DNA from 2 places in the Mycolicibacterium confluentis genome. Region 2 is predicted to be linked to the other one. Evidence: predicted binding sites of a transcription regulator. Region 2 holds the regulator's gene; the other holds the start of a gene.
What was found. Region 2 encodes LexA, which represses DNA repair genes until DNA is damaged. Its sites were predicted from a motif close to CGAACANNTGTTCG; they were not measured.
Positions count from the first base shown of each region.

Region 1: cofD (2-phospho-L-lactate transferase) is a predicted target of LexA. The motif match lies at 2,758-2,771, and genes of this name have one in related genera.

Region 1 is NZ_AP022612.1:3,638,915-3,655,132, reverse strand. Features, by position in the region: gene G6N34_RS17205 (NUDIX hydrolase) at 1-186, opposite strand, end outside; gene G6N34_RS17200 (coenzyme F420-0:L-glutamate ligase) at 183-1,532, opposite strand; gene cofD (2-phospho-L-lactate transferase) at 1,529-2,518, opposite strand; gene G6N34_RS17190 (WhiB family transcriptional regulator) at 2,843-3,196, shown strand; gene G6N34_RS17185 (metallopeptidase family protein) at 3,357-3,779, opposite strand; gene G6N34_RS17180 (DUF3499 domain-containing protein) at 3,956-4,390, shown strand; gene G6N34_RS17175 (phosphomannomutase/phosphoglucomutase) at 4,513-5,919, shown strand; gene G6N34_RS17170 (TobH protein) at 5,916-6,998, shown strand; gene manA (mannose-6-phosphate isomerase, class I) at 7,040-8,266, shown strand; gene G6N34_RS17160 (FAD-dependent oxidoreductase) at 8,263-9,648, opposite strand; gene G6N34_RS17155 (amino acid permease) at 9,709-11,193, shown strand; gene G6N34_RS17150 (alkane 1-monooxygenase) at 11,522-12,679, shown strand; gene G6N34_RS17145 (rubredoxin) at 12,676-12,849, shown strand; gene G6N34_RS17140 (rubredoxin) at 12,846-13,028, shown strand; gene alkX (TetR family transcriptional regulator AlkX) at 13,085-13,732, shown strand; gene ahcY (adenosylhomocysteinase) at 13,840-15,297, shown strand; gene G6N34_RS17125 (lipase family protein) at 15,410-16,218, shown strand, end outside.
Region 2 is NZ_AP022612.1:2,977,792-2,994,009, forward strand. Features, by position in the region: gene sthA (Si-specific NAD(P)(+) transhydrogenase) at 1-571, shown strand, start outside; gene G6N34_RS13830 (proteasome assembly chaperone family protein) at 745-1,722, shown strand; gene G6N34_RS13835 (alpha/beta fold hydrolase) at 1,781-2,803, shown strand; gene G6N34_RS13840 (PhzF family protein) at 2,859-3,554, shown strand; gene nrdR (transcriptional regulator NrdR) at 3,585-4,043, opposite strand; gene G6N34_RS13850 (LysM peptidoglycan-binding domain-containing protein) at 4,180-4,686, opposite strand; gene lexA (transcriptional repressor LexA) at 4,961-5,659, shown strand; gene G6N34_RS13860 (sunset domain-containing protein) at 5,678-7,948, opposite strand; gene G6N34_RS13865 (acyl-CoA dehydrogenase family protein) at 8,151-9,311, opposite strand; gene G6N34_RS13870 (molybdopterin guanine dinucleotide-containing S/N-oxide reductase) at 9,425-11,773, shown strand; gene G6N34_RS13875 (TetR/AcrR family transcriptional regulator) at 11,712-12,326, opposite strand; gene G6N34_RS13880 (acyl-CoA dehydrogenase family protein) at 12,323-14,545, opposite strand; gene G6N34_RS13885 (Zn-ribbon domain-containing OB-fold protein) at 14,556-14,969, opposite strand; gene G6N34_RS13890 (thiolase family protein) at 14,972-16,177, opposite strand.

The DNA.
Region 1 (16,218 bases), 660 kb from region 2:
CACGTGCTCGCGGGCGTGATCCAGCACCGCCACCGAGGCCGTGATGTGCCCGGGTGCGCACGCACGCTGGCACGCGTCCTCCCGCGCCAACACGAATGCAAGCACCGCGTGCCGCAGCGTGTCCTGTGCGGGATCGGGTGCGGCCCAATCGGTCAGCGTCGCAATAACGGACTCTCGCAGCGTCATCGCTGCACCAGCAGGTCGTCGGTGGGGACGGGTTCGCGGGGCCCGGGCGGCTCCTCGTCGGGATGATGGCCGATCGCGATGGCGCCCAACGGCTCCCAGTCGGCGGGCAGATCGAGTTCAGCGCGCACGTCGTCGGCGGCGAAGATCGTCGACCCGATCCAACAGCTGCCGACCCCACGCACCGCCAGTGCGACGAGCAGCGCCTGCACAGCCGCGCCGACCGCGACCGTGAACATGGTGTGCTCGGCGGCGGTGCGGGCAGCGTCGGGGTACTGGTGCGCGCCGTCGGGGACCATGAACGGGATGACGACTTCGGGTGCGTCATAGAGGATCTGGCCGCGGGCAACACGACGTTCGACAGAGTCGGGATCGCGGCCGTCGGCGGTCAGATCCGCGCGCCATCGTTGACCGAGCCGGTCCAGCAGGGCGGTGCGCCGCTCGGCGTCCCGCAACCAGACGAACCGCACGGGACGCGTGTGATGCGGTGCGGGTGCGGTGAGTGCCTCGGCGACCGCGCTCTCGATGAGTTCGGGGTCGACGGGATCGTCGGCGAACGCCCGCACCGAACGTCGCAGCAGTTGGGCCTGGCGGCGGCCCAGATCGATGGCCTCGGCCGTGCCGAGCCAGAACAGGTCCTCCTCACCCGCACGCACCAGTCGGCGCCCCGTGGACCCGTCGTCGGCCAGATTCAGGCCGCGCACCACGGCGACCGGGATGGCGGTCAGCTTGCCCTTCACCAGGTCTGCCGCCGCGGCGACCTCGTCGGCGACGGCGACCTCGGTGACCAGGAGTTCGTTTCCGTGGGTGTCGTTGGCGCCCGCATAGCCGTACAGCACCGACAGCCCGGCCGAGCCGATGGCGACATCGGTCTGACCGTTGCGCCACGCCCGGCCCATGGTGTCGGTGATGACCACGCCGACGGTCACGCCCAGTCGTTCACTCAGCGCGGTGCGCAGCCTGGCCGCGCTCGCGTCGGGATCGACGGGCAGGAGAGCCAACTCGTCGCTGCCGATGTTCGAGCCGTCCACGCCCGCGGCCGCCTGGACCAGTCCGTAGGCGTTCTCGGTGATCAGGGTGCGGCCCTTACGCGCGAGGACCCGGACGGCTTCGGCGTCGATCAGCCTGCGCCGCAGCGCGTCTCGCTCGTCGGGATCCGTGGGTGCCGGCACGATGCGGCCCTCGCACTTCGAGACCACCTTGCTGGTGACGACCACAATGTCGCCGCCGCGCAGCCACGGTGCCGAGTTCGCGATGGCCGCCGCGAGGTCGTCGCCCGGGCGGAAGTCGGGAAGGCCTGCGACGGGAAGGATCTCGACGGCAGCGGCCGCGCCGTGCTCGACGGTCACGGCGCGTCCAAACCGACGAGTTCCAGGCCCGCGCGGACCATCGCCGCGGTGGCGTCGGGGTTGGTCATCAGCAGCGGAACCGACCGCACGGTGACTCCGTCGAGCGCCGCGTGGTCGCCCTCGTGCACCAGCCAGCCGTCGAGGATGCCGGTGCCGGACCGGGCGCCGTAGTGCTCTCCGACCGCCTGAGAGGTGGACTCGACGCCGATCACCGACAGGCACTCGTCAGCCATACCGCGCAACGGCTTTCCGCCGATGATGGGGGAGTATCCGACGACCGGGGCGGAGGTGGAGCGCAGCGCCCCGCGGACGCCGGGGATCGCGAGGATTGCGCCGATGCTGACGACGGGGTTGGAAGGGGCCAGGAACACCACGTCGGCGTCGGCGATGGCCTCGCTGACGGCGGTGGTGGCCGCGGCCTTCTCTGCGCCGACGAACGCGAAGCTGTGTGTGGGCACTCCTGCCCGGTAGCGCACCCACCACTCCTGGAAGTGGATGGCACGCCGATCTCCGGACTCGGGGTCGGTGATCACGACGTGGGTCTCGCAGCGGTCGTCGGAGGCCGGCAGCAGGCGCGCGCCGGGCTGCCAGCGCACGCACAGCGCTTCGGTGACGTCGGACAGCGGATACCCGGCCCGCAGCATCTGGGTGCGTACCAGGTGGGTCGCGAGGTCGCGGTCGCCCAAGCCGAACCAGTCGGGCTGCACGCCGTAGGCCGCAAGCTCCTCCTTGGCGTTCCAGGTCTCGTTGCGATGCCCCCAGCCCCGCTCGGGGTCGATGCCGCCGCCGAGGGTGTACATGCAGGTGTCGAGGTCCGGGCAGATCCGCACGCCGTGCATCCAGGCGTCGTCGCCGATGTTGACCACCGCGGTGAGTTCATGGGCCGGTGATTCGCCGTCCGCAAACTGCCCCAAGCCCAGCAATCGCTGAACGCCCAACAGGAAGCGGGCGCCGCCCACTCCGCCAACCAGTACGGTGATCCTCACATCGAACGAGACTAGGCGGTGTACCCGAGCTGGCACCCAACTGGTGTGTGCCGTTTGACACGCAGAAATCTCAGTGCGATTACTCACACGACACGCCCAGGCAACGCCACGCCGAATTCCCGGAAATTGGTGGTATGAATTTCGACCTCAGCGCTTGACCCCAGCAGCTAACACGTGTCTAATCACATCAGTGTCATTTCAAGGTTGGCCGGCCGGTTCCGGTGTCGCAGACCGAGATTCGATCGTATGTTCGAATGGAATGGCCACAGAACAACAGTGGGCGACATTTCACGAATTGACGAACAAAAGGTGAGGAGGCGGAACATGTCCTATGAGCACCTCTACGGCTCATTGGGAAGTGCACCGCACACCAACACGGACTCGGTCTCGGTGGGCGCGGCGGGCCGTCCTCACTTGAGTTTGGTGCCAGACGATTTCGCGTCGGCACCGGCTACCGAGGACGATGAGTGGCAGGAGCGGGCGCTCTGTGCGCAGACGGATCCAGAGGCCTTCTTCCCGGAGAAGGGCGGATCCACCCGCGAAGCCAAGCGCATCTGCTTGGGCTGCGAGGTGCGCGATGCGTGCCTCGAGTACGCGTTGGCCAACGATGAACGCTTCGGCATCTGGGGCGGTCTGTCCGAGCGTGAGCGTCGACGGCTCAAGCGCGGCATCATCTAGCAAACTTTGAGAGGTCGGCCCGCGGATCGCGGGTCGATTGGGGGTCAGTTTCTGCTCGCCCGTCTCGGCACGAATCCCGCTGTGACCATTCACACCGGCGGAACGTGGCGCCTGAGGCGGGCGTTTCGCTGTTCAGGACCGATGTGCAGCGACCGAGACGTCAATCCTCGTCGAAAGACGGGTCGATGACCGACGGTTCCACCCCCAGATAGGTGGCGACTTGGGCCACCAGGATCTCGTGCAGTACGTCACCGAGTTCAGTGGTGTCCTTGGCGCGACGTTCTATCGGCTTGCGGAACAACACGATTCGCGCGCGGGTGGCGTTTCCGCGGACGTCGACACCAGCCGGCATGAGCCTGGCCAGCGCGATCGGGCCGTCGGCGATGACCTCGGGCGGGAACTGAACGTTCTCGGGATCCCGTGGTGAGATGCGCGGAATCTCGTCGACCGCGATGTCCAGCGCCGTCAGGCGCTCCTGCCACGTGCGCTCGATGGGCTCATAGGCCTCGAGGACGGCCATGTCGAAGCGTTCGGCCCGACTGCGCCAGCCCGGAACCGTCGGTGGCAGCAACGGACCGCGCACTTCCCGGCCATGCCGCGTCGATCGTCGGCGTGACCGGCTACGCCCAGAACTGCGGGAATCGGCCATCGGCTGATGTTATCGGGCGCGCAGAAGTGGTCGGGTAACGGTTCGGCAGCGCCGCGTCGTGTGCGCGTGTCCGACGCGACCGAACGGAATCCGCACGATAGCCTCACGGAGTGAATGTTCCCCGTCGCTGCTGCCGGCCCGGGTGCCCCCATTATGCGGTGGCGACGTTGACGTTCGTCTATGCCGATTCGACAGCCGTCGTGGGGCCGCTGGCCACTGTGCGCGAGCCGCACTCGTGGGATCTCTGCGTCTCCCATGCCGGGCGCATCACCGCGCCCCGGGGGTGGGAGTTGGTCCGGCATTCGGGACCCCTGCCAGCGCAGCCCGATTTTCCCGACGAAGACGACCTGGTGGCCTTGGCCGACGCTGTCCGCGAAGGACGCGAAGCCCCGGCCCGGACGGTGCCCGTCGCAGGGTTCTCCGAACCCACCGGGCACCAGTCCGCCTCGCACACCGGAGCCGTCCTGGCTCCGCCTCCGCACCGCGCGACCGGTGTCGGGCGCCGGCGTGGACACCTGCGCGTTCTGCCCGATCCCAGCGACTGAAGTCGCGGCCCGCACGCGATTCGACAGCCGAGTCGCACTGCGCCGCGACCGCTAGGCTGGCAGACAACGTTCTGGTTTTCGTAGGCGGCGTCACAGCCGTCGTGTTCTGTCAGGAGTTCTCCATGTCGGGTTCCCCCGGTTTCGCCGCGGACGCGGTCAACAGCGTCATCAAGGCGTACGACGTTCGGGGGCTGGTGGGGGAACAGCTGAACGCGGAGTTCGTGGGTGCGGTCGGCGCGGCATTCGCGCGGTTGGTGCGGGGTGACTCCACTCAGGTCGTGATCGGATACGACATGCGGGCGAGTTCGCCCGAGTTGGCCGCGGCGTTCGCCGACGGAGTCATGGGGCAGGGTCTGGACGTCGTGCGGATCGGACTGGCATCCACCGATCAGCTCTACTTCGCCTCCGGGCTGCTGGACTGTCCGGGCGCGATGTTCACCGCGAGCCACAACCCGGCCGCATACAACGGCATCAAGCTGTGCCGCGCGGGGGCCAAGCCGGTCGGGCAGGACACCGGGCTTGCCGCCATCCGCGACGACCTCATCGCCGGCGTGCTGGGGTACGACGGGCCCGCGGGAACGGTCTCCGACCGCGACGTGCTCGCCGACTACAGCGCGTTCCTGCGCTCGATCGTCGACGTCACCGGACTGCGCCCCCTGCGGGTGGCGGTGGACGCGGGCAACGGTATGGCGGGCCACACCGTGCCGGCCACGCTCGACGCGATCGACGCGCTCACCGTGCTGCCGCTCTACTTCGAACTCGATGGCACGTTCCCCAATCACGAGGCCAACCCCTTGGACCCCGCGAACCTGGTCGATCTCCAAGGGTTCGTCGTCGCTCAGGGTGCCGACATCGGCCTGGCGTTCGACGGGGACGCGGACCGGTGCTTCGTCGTCGACGAACGGGGCCGCCCGGTGTCGCCCTCGGCGGTCACGGCCCTGGTGGCCGCGGGTGAACTCGGCCGCGAGATCGGCGCCACGGTCATCCACAACCTGATCACGTCGCGGGCAGTGCCCGAACTGATCGTCGAACGTGGTGGCACACCGGTCCGTTCGCGCGTCGGCCACTCCTACATCAAGGCGCTGATGGCCGAGACCGGGGCGATATTCGGTGGGGAGCATTCCGCGCATTACTACTTCCGGGACTTCTGGGGTGCCGACTCCGGCATGCTTGCGGCACTGTATGTCCTTGCTGCGCTTGGACGTTCAGATCGCCCGCTGTCGGAGCTGACCGCCGACTACCAGCGCTACGAGGCTTCCGGCGAGATCAACTTCACCGTCCGCGATGCGCCCGCCTGCGTGGAGGCGGTGCTCACGACGTTCGGCACGCGCATCCAGTCGATCGACCATCTCGATGGTGTGACAGTCGATCTCGGAGAAGGGGCCTGGTTCAACCTGCGCACCTCCAACACCGAACCGCTGCTGCGCCTCAACGTCGAAGCCCGCACTGCCGACGAGGTCGCCGCGATCGTCAGCGACGTGGACGCCGAAATCGCGGCACTCGAGTCAGCGGCTGAGGCGGTTCCGTGAACGCCACCCGCGCCTCCGTCGACCTCGACGACGCATCCGGCCTGATCGCCGCCGACCGCGACGGTCTGCTGCGTGCGGCGTCGATGGCGGGTGCTCAGGTGCGGGCGACTGCCGCGGCCGTCGAGGAGGGCGTGCTCGATCCACTGCGCGGCGAGCGCCCCCGCTCCCTGATCTGGGTCTCGGGCCGCGGCACCGCTGAGTCTGCGGGGGTGATGCTTGCGGCCGTCCTCGCCGGTGTCACCGCCGAGCCGATCGTGCCTGTGTACGAGGTGCCGCCGTGGATCGGACCCCTCGATGTGCTGGTGGTAGCCGGTGACGACCCCGCGGACCCGGTGCTGGTCGCGGCCGCCGCGACAGGCGTGCGTCGCGGCGCCCGGGTGGTCGTCGTCGCGCCCGCGGAGGGGCCGCTTCGGGACGCATCCGCCGGGCGCGCGGTGGCGCTGTCCCCGCGCGTCTGGGTACCTGACGAGTTCGGCCTGTGCCGGTATCTGGCCGCGGGCCTGGCCATCGCCCAGGCCGTCGACCCCGCCGTCCATGTCGATCTCGCGGCGCTGGCCGACGACTTGGACGCAGAAGCGCTGCGCAACAGCGCGGCGCGAGAGATCGTCACCAACGCCGCGAAGTCCCTTGCGGATCGGATCGGCGGCCGCGGTACGGCGTTCGTGGGCGACAGTCCTGCGACGTTGGCGCTGGCCCGCCACGCCGCTTCGTTCTTCCTGCGGGTGACGGGAGAACCGGTGGCTTCCGGTGGACTCGCGGATGGGTTGGTGGCACTGCGTTCGGCCGCGGCGACGGGCGGCGGCGCCGACCCCGTCGACGCCTTGTTCCACGACGAGGAACTCGACGGGCCGCTGCCCGCGCGTCTGCGGATCGTGGCGCTGACGCTGGGCGCGGAGCGGTCGGCCGTGGTCGCCCGGGTCGCGGGATTCGACGACGTCGACGTCGTCGGCGCACAGGACGTGCCGGACCTGGCTGGCGATCCCACCGCACTGGCCCATGGCAGACCAGAACAGCAGCTGGCTACGCTCGCCGTTCGGCTGGAGATGGCAGCCGTGTATCTGCGTCTGGCTGGGGGCTGAGGACACCAGATGGGGACTGAGAAGACACAGGGGATCGAGTAGTGGACCTGTTGCGCGGGGCGATACGGACATACGCATGGGGATCGAGAACCGCAATCGCGGACTTCACGGGCCGGCCGGTGCCGGCGCCCCATCCTGAGGCCGAACTGTGGCTGGGTGCGCATCCGGCCGACCCGGCCTGGGTGCAGACACCCGACGGAGAGCACAGCCTGTTGGATGCGCTGCGTGCGGACCCGGAGGGACAACTCGGGTCCGCGGTGCGGTCGCGCTTCGGCGATGTGCTGCCCTTTCTGGTGAAGGTGCTGGCCGCCGATGAACCGCTGTCGCTGCAGGCGCATCCGAGCACCGAACAGGCCGTCGAGGGGTTCGCCCGTGAGGACCGGCTCGGCGTGCCGGTCAACTCGCCCGTGCGCAATTACCGCGACCGAAGCCACAAACCCGAGATCCTGATCGCCCTTGAGCCTTTCGACGCGATGGCAGGTTTCCGGCCGGCGGCCCAGACCATCGAACTGCTGCGCGCACTGGCGGTCTCCGAACTCGATCCGTACGTGGCGCTTCTGTCCGGGGGTGCCGAGTCCGACGGCCTGCGCGCACTGTTCACCACCTGGATCACGCTGCCGCAGCCCGAACTCGACGTCCTGGTGCCTGCGGTCCTCGAGGGTGCGATCAACTACGTCCAGTCGGGCGCAACGGAATTCGTCGCCGAGGCCAGAGCGATCCTGGAACTCGGTGAACGGTATCCCGGAGACGCCGGGGTGCTTGCGGCGCTGCTGCTGAACTGCGTCCACCTCGAAGCCGGTGAGGCCATCTACCTGCCGGCGGGCAATCTGCACAGTTATCTGCGGGGCGTGGGTGTTGAGGTGATGGCCAACTCGGACAACGTCCTTCGCGGTGGATTGACGCCCAAGCACGTCGACGTCCCGGAACTGCTGCGCGTACTGAACTTCACTCCGGCCACTGCCGACGATCTGCATCCTGGAATCGAGCGGGATGGGATCGAGTGCAGCTATCTGACCCCGGCCGATGAGTTCGCGGTGTCAGTCCTGCACCTCGACGGCGCCGACCTCGGACACGAGGTGGATGCTCCCTGCCCGCACGAGGGCCCACAGATCCTCATCTGCTCGCAGGGCGAAGTGGACGTGGTCGCCAAGTCGGGTGAGTTGACGCTCGAACGTGGCTCTGCGGCTTGGGTGTCGGCGGACGAGGGACCCATCCGGCTGGTTGCCGCCCGCGCCGCGACGCTGTTCCGCGCGACGGTGGGGATCTAGCCGCCGTCGGCGACGGCGACGGGCACGTCTGCGGGTCGATTGCGGCGCTCGGCCATCCACGCGCGCATGTTGTGCCGCACCGCACGCCCCACCAGTCGGGGAGACGGGCGCAGGTAGAGGCTGTCGAGCAGGCTGGTGCGCCGCAGGAACCACTCGGCGAGAACGGGATCGGTCTCGGCAGCGCCGAGGAACTGGTCGAACAGCCCGAACATCGGCCCGTACCAGCGCGGATGCTCACCCTCGGCATTGTGGCCGACGTAGTCGGCGACGGCGTTCATGGTCCACACCGGGAACGTGCTCCGCGCGGTGCTGCGCGCCAATCTGTTGACCACATCGCCGCCGCTGGCGAGCACGGACCGCAGGTTCGCGGCTTGAATGGTGCTCAGGGTGACTCCCTGCCCGTAGGTCGGGTTCATGCTGACCACGGCATCGCCGAAGGGGAAGATGCCCTCGGGCATGCGGTCGAGTTTGTCGTAGCGCCGCCACCTGCTGACGGGGTAGCGGTGAAAGTTCATCTCGCCCACCGGTTCTCCGGCGCGCAGCGCAGTGCTGATGTGCGGTGGCAGCACCGTGTCCGCCAATTCGTGGATGCCATCGAGGTCCTTGGGCGGTTCGGCCTTACCCACACCGAAGGCCGTCACGGTCCAGACGCCGTCCTCGTGGAACAGCATGCCCATGCCGAGCGGTCGGTCGTGGCCGGCGCTCATCAGGACCATCTTCTCGGACATCATGCCGTCGGGGATGCGCACGCGATGCGAGGCGTAGGTGACGCCGATCTTGACGGAGTCTTCACGAGGACGTTCGAAACCCCACTCCTGCAACCACACCGGAAGTCGGCTGCCGCGGCCGGAGGCGTCCACCACAAGATCGGCGTCGATGGTCTCACCGTCGTCGAGCACGACACCCGTGACCCGACCGGCGGCCTGGTCGAACCGCGGATGGGCCACGCCGCGGTTGACGAGTTCGACCTGGGGCAGCTCGGTGGCGCGGCGGCGGATCTGCCATTCCAGCTGAGCACGGCTGGGCACGTAGGCGGTGTACGTCGACTCCAGGGTCCTGCCGGTGCCGAGCACGTGGCCGGCCGCCGAGAAGTGGATCGAGTCGGGATCGTTGCGCACGACGGGCACGCCCGCGGCCACCATCTCGTCGAGGATTCCTGGGAACAGCTTCTCGAGTTCCTCGCCGCCGCGCGCCATCAGCAGATGCACATGCTGGCCCTGCGGGATCGCGCTGCGGTTGACGGGTTGGTCGGGCAGTTCGTCGCGTTCGAAGAGTGTCACGCGATCGCAGTGGTCGGACAGGACACGGGCGGCGCACAGTCCGGCGATGCTCCCGCCGATGATCACTACATGCTTCGGCTGGAGTTTGGGTGTCCTGGTCATCGATGGCCACCGTAGTGGGTAGATTGCCGAAACCGGGCCAATTCGAGAGGTGACGAACCTGTGACGACGCGCTGGCGAACAAAGTCTGTCGAGCAGTCGATCGCGGACACCGACGAACCGGGTACCCGGCTTCGCCGTGATCTGAGCTGGTGGGATCTCACAGTTTTTGGTGTCGCCGTGGTTGTCGGCGCGGGCATCTTCACGGTCACCGCGTCCACCGCTGGCAACATCACGGGACCGGCCATCTCCGTGTCGTTCCTCCTTGCCGCCGTGACGTGCGGGCTGGCGGCGCTGTGCTACGCCGAATTCGCCTCCACGCTGCCCGTTGCGGGCAGTGCCTACACGTTCTCCTATGCGACCTTCGGTGAGTTTGTCGCGTGGATCATCGGATGGGATCTGATTCTCGAGTTCGCGATCGGTGCGGCCGTGGTGGCCAAGGGATGGTCGTCGTATCTGGGCACGGTGTTCGGTTTCTCGGGCGGCGTCACCCCGGTGGGTCCCGTGAACGTGGACTGGGGCGCGCTGCTGATCGTGGCGGTGGTCGCGACGCTGCTGGGACTGGGCACCAAGCTGTCATCGAACTTCTCGGCCGCCGTCACCGCGATCAAGGTCGCGGTGGTGCTGCTCGTCGTGGTGGTCGGCGCGTTCTACATCAAGGCCGCCAACTACACGCCATTCATCCCGCCCGCGGAGGCAGGCGGGGAGTCCGGTTCGGGTGTCAACCAGTCGCTGTTCTCACTGCTGACCGGGGCCGAGAGCAGCCACTACGGCTGGTACGGGCTGTTGGCCGGCGCGTCGATCGTGTTCTTCGCGTTCATCGGCTTCGACGTCGTCGCGACGACCGCTGAGGAGACCAAGAACCCGCAACGTGACGTGGCCCGGGGCATCCTGGCGACGCTGGCCATCGTCACGGTCTTCTACGTCGCCGTGTCGGTGGTGCTGACCGGGATGGTGCCCTACACCGAGTTGAAGTCGGGGGAGCACGGGCAGGCCAACCTGGCGACGGCGTTCGCCGCCAATGGCGTGGACTGGGCGGCCACGGTGATCTCGATCGGCGCGCTCGCCGGGTTGACCACCGTCGTCATGGTGCTGGTGCTCGGCCAGTCGCGCGTGATCTTCGCGATGGCGCGGGATGGCCTGCTGCCGCGGCAGTTGGCCAAGACCGGCCCGCACGGAACCCCGGTGCGCATCACCGTGATCGTGGCGGTCCTGATCGCGGTCGCCGCATCGGTGTTCCCGATCGACAAGCTCGAGGAGATGGTCAACGTCGGGACGCTGTTCGCGTTCGTGCTCGTGTCGGCCGGCGTGATCGTGCTGCGTCGGACCAGGCCCGATCTCAAGCGCGGGTTCCGGGTGCCGTGGGTGCCGGTGCTGCCCATCATCTCGATCGTGGCCTGCCTGTGGCTGATGCTCAACCTGACCGCGCTGACCTGGATTCGCTTCCTGATCTGGATGGCGCTCGGCGTGGTCATCTACTTCGCCTACTCGCGGCGGAACTCGGTGCTGGGGAAGCGGTTGGCCTCCGGTGAGGTGCCGCCGCAGTAGTTCCTGCGGCTGGGGCGCGCGACACCCAGCGTGCACTGACGTACGGGTTGGGGCCCGAAATGTGTACGTGGCTGCACGGTGGGCGGGAAACGGCTGTGCTCCCTGCCAAGCACACGGCCTGACAGGCTCTGCAATGCAAGAAACACCCAGCTCACGCCCCGTCATGCCTGCATCGGGTTTACAAAAAGGCATCCAATGTCTAGACAGGCGACAAACAACCGCATATAGTCCAGGTATCGACGTGACCGCTCTCACAAGGAGGTGCCCCGTGACATCGCTGGAAGCCAATCCCGAAGTCTGGCGCGACAAGAAACGCCACCTATGGCTGATGGGCCTGATCGCGCCCACCGCACTGTTCGTGATGCTGCCGCTGGTGTGGGCGCTCAACAATGCGGGCTGGCACGTCGCGGCCATGGTCCCGTTCTGGATTGGCCCGATCCTGCTCTACGTCCTGCTGCCACTGCTGGACCTCAAGTTCGGCCCCGACGGCCAGAACCCGCCGGACGAGGTGATGGAGCGACTGGAGAACGACAAGTACTACCGGTACTGCACCTACGTCTACATCCCGTTCCAGTACGCCAGCGTGATCTTCGGCGCCTACCTGTTCACCGCGTCGGACCTGGGTTGGCTGGGCTTTGACGGCGGGCTGAACTGGGCCACCAAGATCGGCCTGGCGCTCTCGGTCGGTGTGCTGGGCGGCATCGGCATCAACACCGCGCACGAACTGGGACACAAGAAGGACTCGCTGGAGCGCTGGCTGTCGAAGATCACCCTGGCGCAGACCTGCTACGGCCACTTCTACATCGAGCACAACCGCGGCCACCACGTGCGCGTCGCCACCCCGGAAGACCCGGCGTCCGCGCGCTTCGGTGAGACGTTCTGGGAGTTTCTGCCGCGCAGCGTGTGGGGCAGCCTCAAGTCGTCGTGGGAGTTGGAGGCCAAGCGCCTGGACCGGGCCGGCAAGAGCACGTGGCACTGGTCCAACGACGTGCTCAACGCGTGGGTGATGTCGGTGGTGCTCTACGGCGCGCTGATCGCGGTGTTCGGCCTGGCTCTGATTCCGTACATCGTCATCTCGGCGGTCTTCGGATTCACGCTGCTGGAAACCGTGAACTACCTCGAGCACTACGGCCTGCTGCGCCAGAAGACCGCCAGCGGGCGCTACGAGCGCTGCACCCCTGAGCACAGCTGGAACTCCGATCACATCGTGACCAACCTGTTCCTCTACCACCTGCAGCGGCACAGCGATCACCACGCCAATCCGACCCGGCGCTACCAGACGCTGCGCAGCATGGACGGCGCCCCGAACCTTCCCAGCGGATATGCGTCGATGATCGCGCTGACCTACTTCCCGCCGCTGTGGCGCCGCGTCATGGACCAGCGCGTGCTCGCGCACTACGAAGGCGACCTGAGCCGGGTCAACATCCACCCGCGCGTGCGCGAGGCGGTGCTGGCGAAGTACGGGCGGTCCGAGGCGACGGTATGAGCAGTTACCGCTGCCCTGTCTGTGACTACGTCTACGACGAGGCCGAAGGTGCTGCGCGGGAGGGCTTTCCGCCCGGGACGACGTGGGACGCGATTCCCGACGACTGGACCTGCCCCGACTGCGGGGTGCGCGAGAAGATCGATTTCGAACTGACAGGGGTGACCCAGTGAACGACTACAGGCTGTTCGTGTGCGTGCAGTGCGGATTCGAGTACGACGAGGCCAAGGGCTGGCCCGAGGACGGCATCGCGCCGGGAACCCGGTGGGACGACATCCCCGACGACTGGAGCTGCCCCGACTGCGGCGCGGCCAAGTCGGACTTCGAGATGGTCGAAGTCGCCAGGTCGTGACCGACATGACGGCGTGAGCGAACCGAAACGGCAGGATCTTGACTAGTCTCGCCCAGGTGAGCAGTATTTCGCGCCGGCCCGGCAGCCGACGGGATGGATCGGCGCGCGTCCCCTATGCCGAGGCCTCCCGTGGTCTGCTGCGCGACATGGTGCTCGACGCCATGCGCGATCTGCTGCTGATCAACGACTGGTCATCGATCACGCTCTCTGACGTCGCCAAGGCGGCCGGGGTCAGCCGGCAGACCATCTACAACGAGTTCGGCTCCCGGCAGGGCCTGGCGCAGGGGTACGCACTGCGACTGGCCGATCGCCTGGTCGACGCCGTGGGCGATGCGGTGGACAACAACATCGGGCAGGTGAACACCGCGTTCCACGAGGGATTCCGCTCCTTCTTCACCGAATCCGCCGCCGACCCGCTGGTGATCTCCCTGCTCAGCGGCGTGGCCAAGCCGGACCTGCTGCAGATCATCACCACCGACAGCGCGCCGATCATCACTCGTGCCTCGACCAAGCTGTCCGAGATCTTCCTCAACAGCTGGATCAAGACCTCGGAGGAGAACGCTGGCGTGCTGGCGCGCGCCATCGTGCGTCTGGCCCTGAGCTACGTCTCGATGCCGCCGGAGTCCGACCACGATGTGGCCGGAGATCTGGCAAGGCTCATGACGCCGTTCGCCGAACGGTACGGTGTCATTCAGACCGATTGACCGTGCGTAGGTGCTGGCCACCGCGTGGCCTCCGCCCCGACGCGCGTCGGGGGCGGTCTAACGTGTAACACGCTGAGCAAACCGGACCTGTAAGGAAACCATTCCGTATGACGCTGACCGCCGATAGCCGCAACGGCATCGATTTCAAGGTCGCCGACCTGTCTCTGGCCGAATTCGGCCGCAAGGAGATCCGTCTCGCCGAGCACGAGATGCCCGGCCTGATGGCGCTGCGCCGCGAATACGCGGAGGTGGCTCCGCTCAAGGGCGCGCGCGTCTCCGGGTCGCTGCACATGACCGTCCAGACCGCAGTGCTCATCGAGACGCTCGTGAGCCTCGGTGCCGAGGTCCGTTGGGCCTCGTGCAACATCTTCTCCACCCAGGACCACGCGGCCGCCGCGGTGGTCGTCGGCCCGCACGGCACCGTCGAGGAGCCGCAGGGTGTGCCGGTGTTCGCCTGGAAGGGCGAAACGCTGGAGGAGTACTGGTGGGCCGCCGAGCAGATGCTCACGTGGGAGGGCGAGCCCGCCAACATGATCCTCGACGACGGTGGCGACGCCACCATGATGGTCCTGCGCGGTGCGCAGTACGAGAAGGCCGGCGTGGTGCCCCCCGCCGAGGACGACGATCCCGCCGAGTGGAAGGTCTTCCTGTCCGTCCTGCGCGAGCGGTTCGAGTCCGAGAAGGACAAGTGGACCAAGATCGCCGAGTCGGTCAAGGGCGTCACCGAGGAGACCACGACCGGTGTGCTGCGGCTGTACCAGTTCGCCGCGGCCGGTGAGCTGTCGTTCCCGGCGATCAACGTCAACGACTCCGTCACCAAGAGCAAGTTCGACAACAAGTACGGCACCCGGCACTCGCTGATCGACGGCATCAACCGCGGCACCGACGCCCTCATCGGTGGCAAGAAGGTGCTGATCTGCGGCTACGGCGACGTCGGCAAGGGCTGCGCGGAGTCGCTGGCCGGCCAGGGCGCGCGCGTGCAGGTCACCGAGATCGACCCGATCAACGCGCTGCAGGCGATGATGGACGGCTACGACGTGGTGACCGTCGAGCAGGCGATCGGTAACGCCGACATCGTGATCACCTCGACCGGTAACAAGGACATCATCACCCTCGAGCACATGAAGGCGATGAAGGATCACTCCATCCTGGGCAACATCGGCCACTTCGACAACGAGATCGACATCGCCGCCCTGGAGCGGTCCGGTGCCACCCGGATCAACATCAAGCCGCAGGTCGACGAGTGGACGTTCGGTGACACCGGCAAGTCGATCATCCTGCTGTCCGAGGGACGCCTGCTGAACCTGGGCAATGCCACCGGGCACCCCTCGTTCGTGATGAGCAACAGCTTCTCCAACCAGGTGATCGCCCAGATCGAGCTGTGGACCAAGAACGACGAGTACGACAACGAGGTGTACCGCCTCGCCAAGCACCTCGACGAGAAGGTCGCCAAGATCCACGTCGAAGCGCTCGGTGGCACGCTCACCCGGCTCACCAAGGAGCAGGCCGAGTACATCGGCGTCGACGTCGAGGGCCCGTACAAGCCGGAGCACTACCGGTACTGAGCACTTTTCACAGAGCGGGCCCGCACCGATCAGGTGCGGGCCCGTTCTGTTTTGGCCTACGGAATTCGTCGGTGCCCCGCGGGCTTCCCATACTGTTTGGTACTGTCCGCGGATGCGACGAGTTGGGGCGGCCGTCAGTGGTCTTTTCCTCTGGATGGTCATCGGTTGTACGGCAACGGGTTTCCCACTCGCATCGGCTGACCGGGACTGGTATCCGTACTACAACGAGGACGAGTACACCGAGTTCTACACGCCACCGAATCCGTTGCCGGAGAGCCGGCCGGGGGAGCTGATCCGGACCGAACCCTCACGGTTGGTGCTGGAACCCTCCGGAGAACTCGGGATGATCATGGCCACGGGAACCCGGGTCATGTACCGCAGCACCGACGCGCGCGGCAACGCGAACGCCGTCACCGGAACGTATTTCGAGCCCTTCAACGACTGGCCGGGGCAGGGGCCGCGTCCGCTGATCGTGTACGGGCCCGGCACGCAGGGCCAGGGCGACCAGTGCGCGCCGTCGCGGCAGTTCAACCAGGGCATCCACTGGTCGCCGTACCTGGACATCGCCTTCAACTACGAGGAACTGTTCGTCTCGACCATGGTGGCGCGCGGTTTCGCGATCCTGATGACCGACTACGAGGGCCTGGGCACGCTCGGCACCGTCCACACCTACGTCAACCGACTGTCGCAGGGGCACGCGATGCTCGACGCGGCGCGCGCCGCGCGACTGCTTCCGGACACGTCGTTGACGCCCGACGGGCCGACGGCGTTCTGGGGTTACTCACAGGGTGGTGGGGCGTCGGCGTCGGCCGCGGAACTGGCGCCCAGTTACGCGCCGGAACTCAACATCGTCGGCAGTTACGCGGGCGCGCCCCCGGCGAATCTGGCCGAGATGATGCCCTACGCCGACGGCAGCGCCTT
Region 2 (16,218 bases):
CGCCAAGGCGGGCCTGGAGGCCGACGCGCGCGGGCGGATCCACGTCGACGACAACTTCACCACCAAGGTCGACCACATCTACGCCGTCGGCGACGTCATCGGATTCCCCGCACTGGCCGCGACGTCGATGGAACAGGGCAGGCTCGCGGCGTATCACGCATTCGGCGAACCGACCAAAGGCATGATGGAACTGCAGCCGATCGGCATCTACTCCATTCCCGAGGTGTCCTACGTGGGCGCCACGGAGGTGGACCTGACGAGGAACGCCGTGCCTTATGAGGTCGGTGTCTCCCGGTATCGCGAACTCGCGCGCGGGCAGATCGCCGGCGACTCCTACGGCATGCTCAAGCTGCTGGTGTCCACCGACGACCTGCGACTGCTCGGCGTGCACATCTTCGGCACGAACGCGACGGAGATGGTGCACATCGGCCAGGCCGTCATGGGATGCGGCGGGACGATCGAGTACCTCGTCGACGCGGTCTTCAACTACCCGACCTTCTCCGAGGCGTACAAGGTCGCCGCGTTGGATGTGATGAACAAGCTGCGGGCCCTGCAGTTGTACCGGAGTTGACGTCACCTCCTATTCATCGGTGGGCGAAATTACGCCCGACCAGGGATTTTCGCCACCAGCGGAGGCGTTGCACCGCTGTGAGGCCGTGCCGCCGCTGGCACGTCCGACAATGTGAGGGACACTTGAACCCTGAATGACCACGCAGCGTTCAGGCAGTGACGAGGAGGCGAACAATGGCGCACGTACCAGGTCCGAACCAACCCGAGCAGACCGGTATGTACGAGTTGGAGTTCCCCGCGCCGCAACTGGTCAACAACGAGGGCCAGGGGCCGGTGCTGATCCACGCCCTTGAGGGCTTCTCCGATGCGGGCCACGCGATTCGGCTGGCGGCCAAGCACCTCAAGGATCACCTCGACACCGAACTCGTGGCGTCGTTTGCGATCGACGAACTTCTCGACTACCGGTCGCGCCGCCCGCTGATGACGTTCAAGACCGATCACTTCTCCGACTACGAGGATCCCGAACTCTCGCTGTTCGCGCTGCACGACGAGTCCGGGACGCCATTCCTGCTGTTGGCGGGACTGGAGCCCGATCTCAAGTGGGAGCGGTTCATCACTGCGGTCCGACTTCTCGCCGAACGCCTCGACGTGCGGCGCACCATCGGGCTGGGCGCCATTCCGATGGCGGTGCCGCACACCCGGCCGATCACGATGACCGCGCACAGCAACAACGGCGATCTGATCACCGAGCACACGCCCTGGGTCGGCGAGGTCCAGGTGCCCGGAAGCGCCTCAAGCCTGCTCGAGTACCGCCTCGCCCAGCACGGCCACGAAGTCGTCGGGTTCACGGTCCACGTGCCGCACTACCTGGCGCAGACCGACTACCCGGCCGCAGCGCAGGCGCTGCTCGAGGAAGTTGCCCGCAGCGCGTCGCTTGACCTGCCCACCGCGGCGCTCACGGCGGCGGCGGCCGACGTCCGCACCAAAATCGATGAACAGGTCGAGGCCAGTGCGGAGGTCGCTCAAGTGGTGAGCGCGCTGGAGCGTCAGTACGATGCTTTCGTCGCCGCCCAAGAGAATCGATCTTTGCTGGCTCACGACGAGGACCTGCCAAGCGGGGACGAACTCGGAGCTGAGTTCGAGCGCTTCCTCGCCCAGCAGGCGGGTGAGAAGAATCGGGATCCGTTCCGGGACGACGACGGCACGCTGTAAACACGACGGCGGGCCGTAGAGACAACGCCCCACCGGGCCCGACGACGAGGTTGGCGTTATGAGCCCACAGAAGCCGAACCTCCGGTCGGTGCGCGAGCTCTCCCCCACGCTCGAATACCGCACGATCCACGGCTACCGGCGGGCGTTCCGGATCGCCGGAACGGGTCCCGCCCTGCTGCTGATCCATGGCATCGGCGACAACTCGACGACGTGGGACACCGTGCACGCCAAGCTCGCCCAACGATTCACGGTGATCGCGCCCGACCTCCTGGGCCACGGGCAGTCCGACAAGCCGCGAGCCGACTATTCGGTGGCGGCCTACGCCAACGGCATGCGCGACCTACTCAGCGTGCTCGACATCGAGCGCGTCACGGTCATCGGTCATTCCCTCGGCGGCGGAGTCGCCATGCAGTTCGCCTATCAGTTCCCGCAGTTGTTGGAGCGTCTCATCCTGGTCGGGGCAGGCGGTGTGACCAAGGACGTCAACGTGGCGCTGCGGATGGCCTCCCTGCCGTTGGGCGGCGAGGCGCTGGGACTGCTGCGACTGCCGATGGTGCTGCCCGCGCTGCAGGCATTCGGCAAGGCCGCGGGCGCGGTGCTCGGATCCACTCGTGTCGGGCGCGACCTGCCCGATGTGCTGCGCATCCTGCGCGACCTGCCCGAACCGACCGCATCGTCGGCCTTCACCCGCACCCTGCGTGCCGTTGTTGACTGGCGTGGCCAGGTGGTGACGATGCTCGACCGGTGTTATTTGACGGAATCGGTTCCTGTGCAACTCATCTGGGGTGACCAGGATGTCGTCATCCCGGTGGCCCATGCCCGCATGGCGCACGCCGCCATGCCCGGCTCACAACTCGAGATCTTCCCACGCTCAGGCCACTTTCCGTTCCACGACGACCCCGACCGCTTCGTCGAGGTCGTCGAGCGCTTCATCGACACCACCGCACCGGCCGAATACGACCAGGCCGCACTGCGGGAACTCCTGCGGTCCGGGATCACCGAATCCACCCTCACCGGCACGTCCGACACCAAGGTCGCAGTCCTCGACGCGATGGGTCACGACGAGCGTTCGGCGACCTGAGACCGTCGCCGAGGATCCAGACCAAATCCGCGTCACTGCCCAGTACAGTCGGGACATGGGTATCGACGTCACGGTGCTTCGGGTGTTCACCGACTCAGACGGCAACTACGGCAACCCACTCGGCGTGGTCGACGCGAGGACCGTCGCGCCCGAGGACCGGCAGGCCCTTGCCGCTGAATTAGGTTACAGCGAAACCATTTACGTCCACATCCCGGCTGCCGGCGCGGCGACGGCACAGGTGCAGATCTTCACGCCGACAACCGAATTGCCGTTCGCGGGCCACCCGACCGTGGGTGCATCGTGGTGGCTCAAGGAGATCGGGACACCCGTGCACACGCTGCAGACCGCAGCCGGGATCGTTCAGGTCAACTACGACGTCGGCCCTGACAGGCTCACCTCAATCAGCGCACGCTCCGAATGGGCGCCTGAGTTCGCGATCCATGATCTGGACTCGGTCGACGAACTGATGGCGGCCGATCCCGCCGACTACACCGACGACGTCGAGCACTATCTGTGGACGTGGACCGACCGGGATGCCGGGGAGATCCGCTCCCGGATGTTCGCGCCACATCTGGGCATCGTCGAGGACGAGGCCACTGGCGCTGCGGCGGTGCGCATCACCGACTACCTCAGCCGGGACCTGCGCATCACGCAGGGCCAGGGTTCGCGCATCGAGACAACGTGGTCGCCCGAGGGCTGGGTGCAGGTTGCCGGCGCCGCCGTCAACGACGGCATTCGGCGCGTCGACTGAAACTGCCCCAGGACAGCAGGAACGCCAGGGTCAACCCGCGGAGACCCCGCGGTGCTGACGCAGGGCCTCGATTTCGCGTTCGAAGTCGTCGGCCGAGGTGAAAGACCGGTACACCGAGGCGAACCTGAGGTAGGCGACCTCGTCGAGTTCCCGCAGCGGCCCCAGAATCGCGAGACCAACCTCGTTGCTCGGAACTTCAGGACCTGCGGCCCGGACCGCGTCCTCGACCTGCTGGGCGAGCAGGTTGAGCGCGTCATCGTCCACCTGGCGCCCCTGACAGGCCCGGCGCACGCCGCTGATCACCTTCTCCCGACTGAACGGTTCAGTGACCCCGCTGCGTTTCACGACGGCGAGCACGGCCGTCTCGACAGTGGTGAATCTGCGCCCACACTCCGGACAGGAACGGCGCCGACGGATGGCCTGGCCTTCGTCCGTCTCCCGGGAGTCCACGACACGCGAGTCAGGATTCCGGCAGAAAGGACAGTGCATGCCCGCTCCTTCGTCGTGCCGCCTGTGGGATGACCCCAACGACTCAGAGACTACCTGGGTGCGCCGCTCAGCGGCCAGGGCACCGAAGTCCACGACGATCATGACTGTCCGCCACCTGAATTCGAACGTACGGCTGTCAGGCGACCGGCGCGATCAGCGTCTGGCCGGCGTCCAGCGCCCCGGACTCGAGCTCGTTGAGTTCACGGATGCGGTCCACCACGCTGTTCACCGGGGCATCCGGCGCCACCCGGGCGGCCACGTGGGCCAGCGTCTCCCCCGACCGGACCTGCACCACTGCCAGTCGATCCGGAACCGGGGCCGAGGCGTGCGCGGCCTCACCGAACTGCGCGACCACGCCGAGCCACATCGTGATCAGCGCGGCCGTGAAGGCCAGGCCCACCAGGGTCAACGGCGTGATCCGGCGCCCGGGCGTGCGGGCATGGGGAGCGCGCGACACCCGCACTCCGGTACCGCGGTAGCGCGGCGCGATGGCCGCCGGTCGCGCCGGTGCGGGCCGTCCCGCGACGCCGCTGCCGCTCCGAGGGCGCCGCGGTGCGTCGACGCCCGGGGACGTCCGGGGGGCGGGCCACCTGTCTTCACAGAAGGCCGATGCGGTCCTCGGGTACACGCTGGTGTGGGTCATGTCCGGTCCTTTCGGTCGCTGCGGGCGGTCCATGCGTTCGCTCCTGTGTTCGAATATAATCGATCATGTGTTCGACTAGAAGTCTGAAACCGAACATGTGATCGAACCGTAGCCGAACGATAGAACGGGCCTCCGACAAAAAATCGCTCCAGGCCGCCGCGACGAGTCCTCGCCACACCAACATCACCGGCCACAGGGGCACCAGCAGGACAGATGGCGACACGCCTCGAACACATGTTTGATTCTTGCCCCCTGCGGGACTACATTCGAACGCATGGCTGACACCGAGAACGGCAGCAGTTCACCCGCGACCAGTCGCGAAGGCGCGCTCGACCCTGCTCTCACCGAGCGGCAGCGGACCATCCTCGAGGTCATCCGGGCCTCGGTGACCACACGGGGCTATCCCCCGAGCATCCGCGAGATCGGCGACGCGGTGGGCCTGACGTCGACCTCGTCGGTGGCCCACCAACTGCGCACCCTTGAGCGCAAGGGCTATCTGCGCCGTGACCCGAACCGCCCCCGCGCGGTGGACGTCCGTGGCGCTGATGATGTTGCGCACGCCGTGGCGACCGACGTGGCCGGATCCGACGCCCTGCCGGAACCCACGTTCGTGCCCGTGCTGGGACGGATCGCGGCTGGCGGCCCCATCCTCGCCGAGGAGGCTGTCGAGGATGTCTTCCCGCTGCCGCGTGAACTCGTCGGCGAGGGTTCGCTGTTCCTGCTGAAGGTGGTCGGCGAGTCCATGATCGACGCCGCGATCTGCGACGGCGACTGGGTCGTCATACGCCAGCAGAATGTCGCCGACAACGGTGACATCGTGGCCGCGATGATCGACGGCGAAGCCACGGTCAAGACCTTCAAGCGCACCGCGGGTCAGGTGTGGTTGATGCCCCACAACCCGGCGTTCGACCCGATCCCGGGCAACGACGCGGCCATTCTCGGCAAGGTCGTGACCGTCATCCGCAAGATCTGAGCCGCGGTCTGAACGCGGTCAGTCGGCGCGGCTGAACCCGTTCGCCTCAGCCAATTCCGGGCTGGCGAACCAGATCTCGGCGACCGTCTCGTCGTAGCCGGGTGATCCCGGTACGTGGTAGCGCCCCGTTCGCATGCTGCCCTTCACGGGATAGCCCTCTGGCGCCGTATGCGGGTCGTCGAGCGGCAGATGGATGGCCGGCGGTGCGGCCACCTCCGCATGTTCGTCCTCGGCCTCGCCCGACACGACCACGGCGTCCTCGTCGCGCTGGCCCTGGTCGCCGTAGTCCGGCTCCTCGTAGTCCGATTCCCGGTAGCCGCGTTCCGGTTCCTGGTAGCCGCGTTCCGGTTCCTGGTAGCCGGCGTTGACGTCCTGCTGATAGTCCTGCTCGTATTGCGACACGTACCGGCTGGGCGGCGCCTCGAAGCTGCGCGCGGGCGGCGGCGCCGCGCCGTAGACGGGCGCGAACAGCGAGCCCGGACCCGGCAGGTAGTCGTCGTCGTCGTCCGGCTGCGAGGACCAGGACTGGTCGCCCACATCGTGTGCGGCGTGGCGTCCGGCCTGATCGTCACCAACATTGATGACCCGGGTCGGAGCGGTGTCGGCGTCGAGATCGTCCTCGTCGTCCTCGACCGCGTCGGCCGACTCGTGGGCGCCGCGATGAGTGAACAGACCGTCGTCGTCGTCGGCCTGTGGTGCAAGGCGGGGCAGCGACGTGGTCTCTTCGCCCCACGCAGGCCGCGACACCGGCGGCAGGTAGGCGTCGTCGTCGTGCTCGCCGAAGTCCGTGCGGCGCGACCAACCGTTCTCGTCGTCGCGGGCCTCGCCGAACCTCTTCTCGTACGTGGGCTCGTACCCCGAGTCGTAGCCGGGCTCGTACCCGGCGTCGGGGCCCTCGTCCTCGTCGTCGTCCTCGTCGTCGTAGTCGGCGTGCTGCGCGGACCGGCGCCTGCGCATCGCGACCAAGGCGTACACCGAACCCAGCAGCAGCAGGGCGACCGGGATGATCCACCACAGCCACCAGCTCTGCCAGGTGATTCCGCTGTCCGTCTCACCTTCGGGGGCCGCGGGCGGGGCGCTCGGCACGGGTGCGTCCGGTATCTCGAGCCCGCCCAGCGACTGCGCCAGGTTCGCGGGATCGGAGGTGAAGGTGTTGTCCTGACTGTTCCACGAGAGCTCGCCACCGCTGAACTTCTGCGTGACAATCCCGCCCTCGGTGTTCTGATCCCCAGTGGGGACGCCGAGCGCACCCGTGGCGCCGCCCAGCTTGTCCCACGCGGCCTTCATGGCGCCGCGCACGATGACAGCACCGTGTTCCCGCGTCCAGAAGATCGTCGGATTGTCCGGCGCGGAGAAGACCTGGATCCGGCTGTCCGGCACCCCGCCGTCGGCCTCACCGCCGGCCGGAAGACCGAAGTCTCCGGTGGGACCACCGGCCGACTCGTACTTGGCCAGGATGTCCCCCGAAACGGCATGGGCGCCCGTCTCCGGGCTGTAGAACACCTTGCCGCCGGAGAAGTTCTGTCCGGCCCCAGCGTCTCCGATGGCGTACTGCTCCCCGGCCTTGACCCCGAGCGGTCCTGAGGACCCGCCGGCGGCACGCCAGGCGGTCGCGATCGCCGACGCCGCGTCGGACGGGATCTCAAGGCCGACAAGCTGTCCGGCAAGGTCGGCCGGTTCGGTCGTGAAGACCTTGGTGCCGGTGTCGAACGACAGTTGACCACCGGTGAACCGCTGCGAGATGACGTCGCCGGTGTACGTCTCGTCGGCGATGGGGACACCGAGGACGCCAGCCGAGCCACCGAGCTTGTCCCACGCGGCATTGATCGCACCGCGCACCACCCAGGCGCCGGTCTCCGGCGTCCAGAAGATCACGGGGTTGTCAGCGGCGCTGAACGTGCTGTTACGGCTCTCCGGGCTGATCCGGCCCGGACCCTCATCGATGTTCGGGAAGCCCAGATCACTGTCCGCGGGTCCGCCGAGGTCGCGGTACTTCTCCAGGATGGCGCCGTGCATGATTCGCGCACCGGTTGCTGGCGAGAAGAAGATCGCCCCACCGGCAAAGTTCTGCCCGAAACCCGGGCCCACGGCATAGACACCGCCATCCCGCGGGCCCAGGGTCGACGCGTCTCCACCGGCGGCGTCGAACGCCGCATTGATCGCGTCCGTGGCGTCACTTTCCGGTGACGCATGCGCAGTCGGCGCAAAAAGCGCGACCGCGGCGGCAGCGAGAACAATTCCCAACGCCGTTCGACCGATTCCCCCGAATCGTTTCCACTGCCGTGTCATCGACTCACCCCGCGCTTTCCGACCCTGCCATCTGCATCGTCAGCCTGCGAGGACCAGCCCGAATTCAGGGCACAGTCGAAGACGGGCCAACCTCATCCGGCACAGAATACCCATACGTAACGTAAATAACATGCATCCGGGACCCGAAAGCACGGTTTCGATACGGGACGGTTATTCTCTTCGCTCTTGAAAGAGCGCCGGATCAGACGCCCAGGCTGCGCCCGATGATCTCTTTCATGATCTCGGTGGTGCCGCCGAAGATGGTCTGCACACGGGCGTCCAACCAGGCGCGGGCAACGTTGTACTCGCGCATGTAGCCGTAGCCACCGTGCAACTGCAGGCAGCGGTCGATGAGCTTGACCTGCGCCTCGGTGGCGTACCACTTGGCCATCGCGGCCTGCTCGGCCGACAGGTGCGCCTTGGTGTGCATCTTGAGGAACTCGTCGATCATGATGCGCACCGCGGTGGTCTCGGTGGCCAGCTCGGCCAGCACGAACCGGCTGTTCTGGAAGCTGCCGATCGGCTTGCCGAACGCCTTGCGCTCCTTGCAGTACTGGATGGTCTCCTCGAGAACCGCCTCCATGGCTGCGGCGGCCGAGATCGCGATCGTCATGCGCTCCTGGGGCAGGTTCTGCATCAGGTAGACGAAGCCCTGTCCCTCCTCGCCGAGGAGATTCTCGACGGGCACCTTGACGTCGGTGAAGGACAGCTCGGCGGTGTCCTGGGCCTCCAGGCCGACCTTGTCGAGGTGGCGACCGCGCTCGAAGCCCTCCATGCCGCGCTCCACCATCAGCAGCGAGAAGCCCAGCGCGCCCTTCTCGGGGTCAGTCTGAGCGACGACGATCACCAGGTCGGACAGGATGCCGTTGGTGATGAAGGTCTTCGAGCCGTTGAGGATGTAGTGATCGCCCTGCTTGACGGCGCGGGTCTTGATGCCCTGCAGGTCGCTTCCGGTGCCCGGTTCGGTCATGGCGATCGCGGTGATCAGTTCGCCGGAGCAGAACCCGGGCAGCCAACGCTGCTTCTGCTCCTCGGTGCACAGGCGCAGCAGGTACGGCGCCACGACGTCGTTGTGCAGCGCGAAGCCCAGTCCGCTGAAGCGGCCGCGCGTGTTCTCCTCGGCGATCACCGCGTTGTAGCGGAAGTCATCGTTGCCGCCGCCGCCGTACTCCTCCGGCACCGCCATGCCGAGGAAGCCCTGCTTGCCGGCCTCGAGCCACGCACCTCGGTCGACGATCTTGTCCTTCTCCCACTGCTCGTGGTACGGCGCGACATGCTTGTCCAGGAAGGCGCGGTACGACTCGCGGAAGAGATCGTGCTCGGGCTCGAACAGGGTGCGCTGGAACTTCACGGCGTTGCTCACGGGGACCTCCGGGGCGGGTTTGATCAAACTGCGAATCTTGCGCACGACGATATACCAACCGGGTGGTTGGTCGGGAATCGGGCTGCCGACCTGCGCACCTAGACTCGGGAGTCATGAGTGCGCGCGGCAACACCGCACCGATGAGCCTCACCCACTGGGGTGCGTTCCATGCCGACGTCGCCGACGGCGACATCACCGCCGTCACCGCCCCGGCCTACGACACTGACCCGTCGCCGCTGCTCGACAACCTGGTCGGGTCGATCCGGCACCGCTCCCGCGTCGCGGCCCCCGCGGTGCGGCGCGGTTGGCTCGAACACGGCCCCGGCCCCACCGGGGCACGCGGCTCCGACGAGTTCGTCGAACTGTCGTGGCCCGAGCTGACCGAGGTGCTCGCGACCGAACTGCGTCGGGTGGTCGACCGGTACGGCAACGAGGCCATCTACGGCGGCTCCTACGGCTGGTCCAGCGCCGGGCGCTTCCACCACGCACAGAGCCAGGTGCACCGGTTCCTGAAACTGCTCGGCGGATACACCTTCTCGCGACACTCCTACAGCCTCGGCGCCACCGGCGTGATCATGCCGCGCGTGGTGGGCACGCACGACAACCTGTTCAAACGCTCCACGAGCTGGGACGTGATCGCCGAGCACACCGATCTGCTGGTCTGCTTCGGCGGTGTCGGCCTCAAGAACACCGCGATCAACGATGGTGGCACCACGGCACATCCGGCCCGCGAGGCGCTGGCGCGGTTCCGCGCCCGCGGCGGGCACATCGTGTCGGTCTCCCCCCTGCGCGACGACGTCGTCGGGCCCTGCGACTGGCTGGCCGCCGTACCGGGCACCGATGTGGCCATCATGCTCGGCCTGGCGCACACCCTGGTCTCTGAGGGGCTGCACGACAAGGAGTTCCTGCGCGAATTCTGCACGGGCTACGACGTGTTCGAGGGGCACCTGCTCGGCCACGACGACGGCGTGCCCAAGTCGGCGGAGTGGGCCGCACAGATCAGCGGGGTGCCCGCCGACACGCTGCGCGCCCTGGCCCGGCGGATGGCGGCGGGGCGCACGATCCTCACTGTCAGCTGGTCGCTGCAGCGCACCCGCTACGGCGAGCAGGCCCCCTGGATGGGCCTGACACTGGCCGCGATGCTCGGCCAGATCGGTCTTCCCGGAGGCGGTTTCGGCCACGGCTACGGGTCCATGAACGAGCCCGGCCTGCCGCCGGTGCGGTGCCGCCTGCCCCGCCTGCCGCAGGGCCCCAACCCCGTGCAGACGTTCATTCCGGTGGCCGCGGTCAGCGATATGCTGCTGCACCCCGGCGAGATGTTCGAGTACAACGGCCAGCGCCTGCGTTACCCCGACATCCGATGCGTGTACTGGGCCGGCGGCAACCCGTTTCACCACCACCAGAACATTCCCCGCCTGCGGCGCGCACTGAGCCGAGTGGACACCGTTGTCGTGCACGACCCGTACTGGACCGCGATGGCCAAGCACGCCGACATCGTCGTCCCCTCCACGACACCGTATGAGCGCGACGACTTCTCGGGTTCCCGCAACGATCCCCGACTGGTCGCGATGCCCGCCCTGGCACCGCCGTACGCCCAGGCTCGCAACGACCACCGGACCTTCGCCGCCCTCGCGCACCACCTGGGATTCGGCGAGGCGTTCACCGACGGCCGCACCGAACGGGAATGGCTCGAGCACATGTACACCACGTGGGCCGCCGAACTCGACTTTTCAGTCCCCACCTTCGACGAGTTCTGGGCCCGTGGCCACCTGGACCTGCCCGTCGAGGAGGGGCTGACACTGCTGTCGGAGTTCCGTGCCGACCCGGCCGCGCATCGACTGGCCACGCCCAGCGGACGCATCGAGATCCACTCGGACACCATCGCCGGGTTCGGTTACGCCGACTGTGCGGGCCACCCACGCTGGTATGAGCCCGCCGAATGGCTCGGCGGGCCGCGGGCCGCCGAGTTCCCCCTGCACCTGCTGGCCAACCAGCCGGCCTCCCGACTGCACAGCCAACTCGACGCCGGGCGCACCAGCCAGGCGTCGAAAGTCGCTGGCCGCGAACCGATCCGGATGCATCCCGAGGACGCGACGGAACGTGGGCTGGAGCCCGGGGACGTGGTGCGGGTGTTCAACGATCGCGGCGCGTGCCTGGCCGGGGTGGTGCTCGACGAAGGTGTGCGCCCGCGTGTGGTTCAGTTGGCCACCGGCGCGTGGTATGACCCCGTCGATCCGGCCGACCCGGATTCGCTGTGCGCGCACGGCAATCCAAACGTCCTCACCGACGACGTCGGAACCTCTGCGCTGGCGCACGGGTGCACCGGTGCGCACGTGCTGGTGCAGGTGGAGAAGTACACGGGCACTCTTCCCCCGGTGCGGGCCCACGAACCCCCGCGGATCACCGCCCGCGCTGATCGTCGGGAAACCGCGGCGCCACCAGATCCACGAACGCCTCGCTGATCCGATAGGCGTGCGCCATCGGATGGCCGCGCAGAATCGCCGCCGACAGCACGGTGTTGATGATGCCCCACAACATCACCGCGGCGTCGTGGGCCTCCTGCTCGCCGAGAGCCGAGAAGTCGTGCGCAAGGGTGCGGGTCGCGACCTCGGCGAACTCGTCCATCATCTGCGCGGCGGCCGGGTCGGTGGAGTTCTGCAGCAGGAGACAGACTTTGAAGAACCCCGGCCGTTTCTCGAAGCTCGTGACGATGGCTCGCACCTTGGCGCGCAGACGCTGCACCGCGGGCCGCGAGTCCGAGTCGTCGGCCACGAAGACCGGTTGCGCCCATTCCGCAAGCACCGCGGCGTAGACGTGTTCCTTGGAGCCGAAGTACCGGTACAGGGTGCCGAGTGCGACGTCGGCGCGTTCGGCGACGTCGCGCATCTGGATCTGCTCGTAGTCGTGCTCCTTGAGCGCGGCAAGGGCCGCGTTCACGATCTGGGTGCGGCGCGCACGCTTGTACTCGGGCAGTTCGTCCGACGCCCCCGCGAGACTGACCGGACCGCCCGTCATCGCCGCGGCAATCCCAGGATCATGGTGGCGATGATGTTGAGCTGGATCTCCCGGGTGCCGCCGCCGATGATCTCGGCGGGCAACTGCAGCGTGTGGGCCACCGCGGTGTCCCCGACCCCATGGGTCAGTGCCGCAGGACCCGCGAATTCCACAGCGGCGGTGCCGATCCGGCGCAGGACGGCGCCGGTGGCGACCTTGGCGATGCTGGTCGCGGGGCCCGGTGAGTGCCCTGCGAGCCGGGACAGCGTGTCCCGCAGGTTCAGTGCGGCGATGGCATTGGTGGCGGCGCGGACCTCACCGAGCGCGCGCACCAGGGCCTCGCGGTCGGCCCCGGGGCCGTCTGCGAGGTTCCGCAGCACCGACTCCCGGTCGTTGTTGATGTACCCGCTGATCGCGGCGCGTTCGTTGGCCATGGTGGCCAGGGCCAACGACCATCCGGCGTCGGGAGCCCCGACGAGCATGTCATCGGGGACGAACACGTCGTCGAAGAACACCTCGTTGAAATGCGCGTCGCCGGTGGCCGTACGCAGCGGACGCACCGTGATCCCGGGCGTCGTCATGTCGACCAGGAAATAGCCGATCCCCTTGTGCTTGCGGGCCTCTGGATCGGTGCGCGCCAGCAGTGCACCCCAGTCGGCGCAGTGCGCCGAGGACGTCCACACCTTCTGCCCGTCGATACGCCAGCCACCGTCGACCCGGGTGGCTCGCGTACTCAGCGCCGCCAGATCCGATCCCGCGCCGGGCTCACTGAACAGCTGGCACCAGGCGTGGGTGCCGCGCAGGATCGGTTCGGCGAACTGTGCGCGCTGCGCGTCGGACCCGAAGGCCAGGATCGTCGGCAGGATCCATTCGGCGATGCCCAGCGAGGAGCGGACGACCTCGGGTCGCCGGTCGAACTCCTCGGTGATGATCAACTGCTGAACGGGCGTGGCGTCCAGGCCCCAGGGTGCGGGTAGGTGCGGGGCCAACAGGCCCGCGGCCGCCAGGACATCGCGCTGCGCCCCGGTGTAGAGGTTGGCGTAGTCCGGGCTCTGCCGGCCGGGTTGGTCGTTGACCACGGTCGCGGCGTGGTCGAGGATCTCGACGACGCGCGCCCGGAACTCGGTCTCGACGTCGGGCAGTTCGATGGAGAAGTCGCGGGTGGGGGCCGCAGGCTCACCGAGTTGGCGCGCCCACCGGCCGACAGGTCCGCTGGCCGCGGACAGGCTGATCGCCCGCCGCCAGTACAGGTGCATATCGTGTTCCCACGTGTAGCCGATGGCCCCGAACATCGTCAGCGCGTCCAGCGCCAGGTCGGGCAGCTTGGCGTTGCCGACGATGGCCGCGCCGGCGGCGGCGATGAGCTGCTGGGCCGCTGGCTGATCGGCGGCACGGGCCGCATCCCAGGCCGATGCGGCGATGAGTTCACTGTCGATGTAGAGCGCGGCGGCCCTGTGCTGCAACGCCTGGAAGGCGCCGATCGGCTGGCCGAACTGCTCCCGGACCTTCAGGTGCGCGATGACGTTGTCCGTGCACCAGCGGGCGACACCCGCCGCCTCGGCCGCGGTCAGTGCCACCGCGGCGAACCGCGCGGCGTCGACGTCGAACCCGTCCGCGACGGCAGCGCTGCTGACCAGGTGGCCGTCGACCCTCAGGGTGGCGACGTCGCGGGTCAGGTCTGTGCCCGCCTCCGCGACGACGTCCAGGCCGTCCCCGCCGGTGTGCAGCACCGTCCACACGGTGTGGGTGTCGGTGCGCGCCGAGACGACGAACCGCTGCGCACCCGCGAGCCCGACCACCGGTCCGACCGCACCGGTCAATTCCCAACCGCCGTCGACGGGGGTGGCCGTCAGCTGGCCGGATTCCGGCAGCACCACGACGGCCCTGGTGCCCTCGGCGATCTCAGCGGCGAGCGTGCGCAGCACGGGCCCGGCGCCGGGCGCAGCCGCGACCGCGCCGGCGATCATGGTCGGCAGCAGCGGTCCGGGCAGCAGTGCGTAGCCGGCGGCATCGAGGACGCACGCGGCCTCAGTCAGGCCGCCGCCCTGGCCTCCCGCGGACTCCGGCAGATGGACGGCGTGGAAACCCTGGCCGGTGAAGGCCTTCCACCAGTACGGAACGTCTCCGGCGGCGAGTTCGTCGAACTGCGTCCTGGTCTGCGCCAGCGGCGCGTGGCGCGTCGCGAAACCCGCCACGGCAGCGGACAACTGCGCCTGTTCGTCGGTCAGTGCGAGGGCCACATCGTCTCCTTCACCGGCGCGGCGCGTACTTGAGCAGCGTCACGTCGTGGTCCAGAACGTCGACGAACACCGGCGTCACGGGCATGCCGACCTCGAGTTCCTCAGGTGCGACGTCGACGAGTTCGGTGGCGAAGCGCGGCCCCTCATGCCATTCCACGATGGCCAGCAGGTGTGGCACCGCGTCGGCGAACTGCGGCGCCACCGGGCGTTCCGCGACGGCGAAGCTGACCAGGGTGCCCGCGCCGGAGATCTGGCGCCATTCCAGGTCGTCGGCCAGTGTGCCCGGCGCCAGCACGCGCGGGTAGAACACGTACCGCCCCAACGACGGGGAGTACTGGATCCACACCTCGTGGCGACGCAGTCCATCCCAGTAGGGCTGCGAGACCGGGGTGGGCAACGGCATCGGACGTTCGAGTGCGGTCATGGCTAGTCCCCCACCAAGATCAGGGCTTCCTGCTCACTGAGCACGCCGCCGTTGCCGGAGACGAAAGCCCGGTTGCAGTCGTCAATCTGGGTGTCGGCGGCGCGGCCCATGAGTTGGCGAGTGGCGTCGCAGACGTGGTGCATTCCACCGGCATTGCCGGGTTGGCCGTAGCCGAGTTGGCCGCCGGCCGTGTTCATCGGGAAGTCACCGCGGAAGGTGAGGTCGTGGTCGGTCACGAACTGCATGCCCTTGCCCTTCTCGCAGAAGCCGGCGTCCTCCAGTGTCAGCAGCGCGGTGATGGTGTAGCAGTCGTAGATCGACACCATGTCCACGTCGGCCGGGGTGAGTCCGGCCATGCCGAAGGCTTTGGGGGCGATGTGCTGCATGGGTGTGTTGAGCGGGTCCTCGGCGTAGACCGGTGACTTGTAGGGCACGCGTTCGCCGAAGCCCTTGATCCAGACGGGCCGGTTGCGGCCCTTGCGGGCCAGGCGCTCACTGGTGACCAGGACCGCCGATCCGCCCATGCACGGCATCACGATTTCGAGCATGTGCAGTGGTGAGGCGATGATCGGGCTCGCGAGCACGTCGTCAACGGTGATCGGTTTGTCGCGGAACACCGCGCCCGGGGTGTGGTTGGCGTTGACCCGCTGGTCGACGACGATCTTGGCCATCGCGCGTTCGTCGTATCCGTATGTGGCGGCGTACATCTGGGCGACCTGCGCGTACGGCCCGTTCTGGCCGAGGTAGCCGTAGGGAATCTCGAACTCCGCCTGCGGCGACCCGTAGCGGAAGCTTGAGGCGCCGAAGTACACCGCGTCGCCCATGTTCAGTGGCCGCTGCTCGTGCATGGGCGTGAGGTAGATGGCCGGGATGGCGCACAGCACCGCTTCGCAGATGCCCAACTCGATGGCCGCGGCGGCGCGCCACACCATCGCGGCCGCGCTCGCGCCGCCGAGGTCGACGTACTCGGCGAAGTTGACCTTGATCCCGAGGTACTCCACGACCGTCGAGGGCACGAAGAGTTCGGATTCGAAGACTCCCGTGGTCACCAGTCCGTCGACGTCCTGCACGCTCAGTCCCGCGTCGGCCACGGCCGCCGCGGCCAGCCTGGCCCACTGCTCGATGGTGAACTCCGGTGTGCCAGAAGGCATGCGCTCGCACGGCAGTTCGTGGAAGCCGACGATCGCAGCCTCGCCTCTCAGACCCATGCCGCCAGCATAGAGGAATTGAAATCTCATTCCTGTTTTGG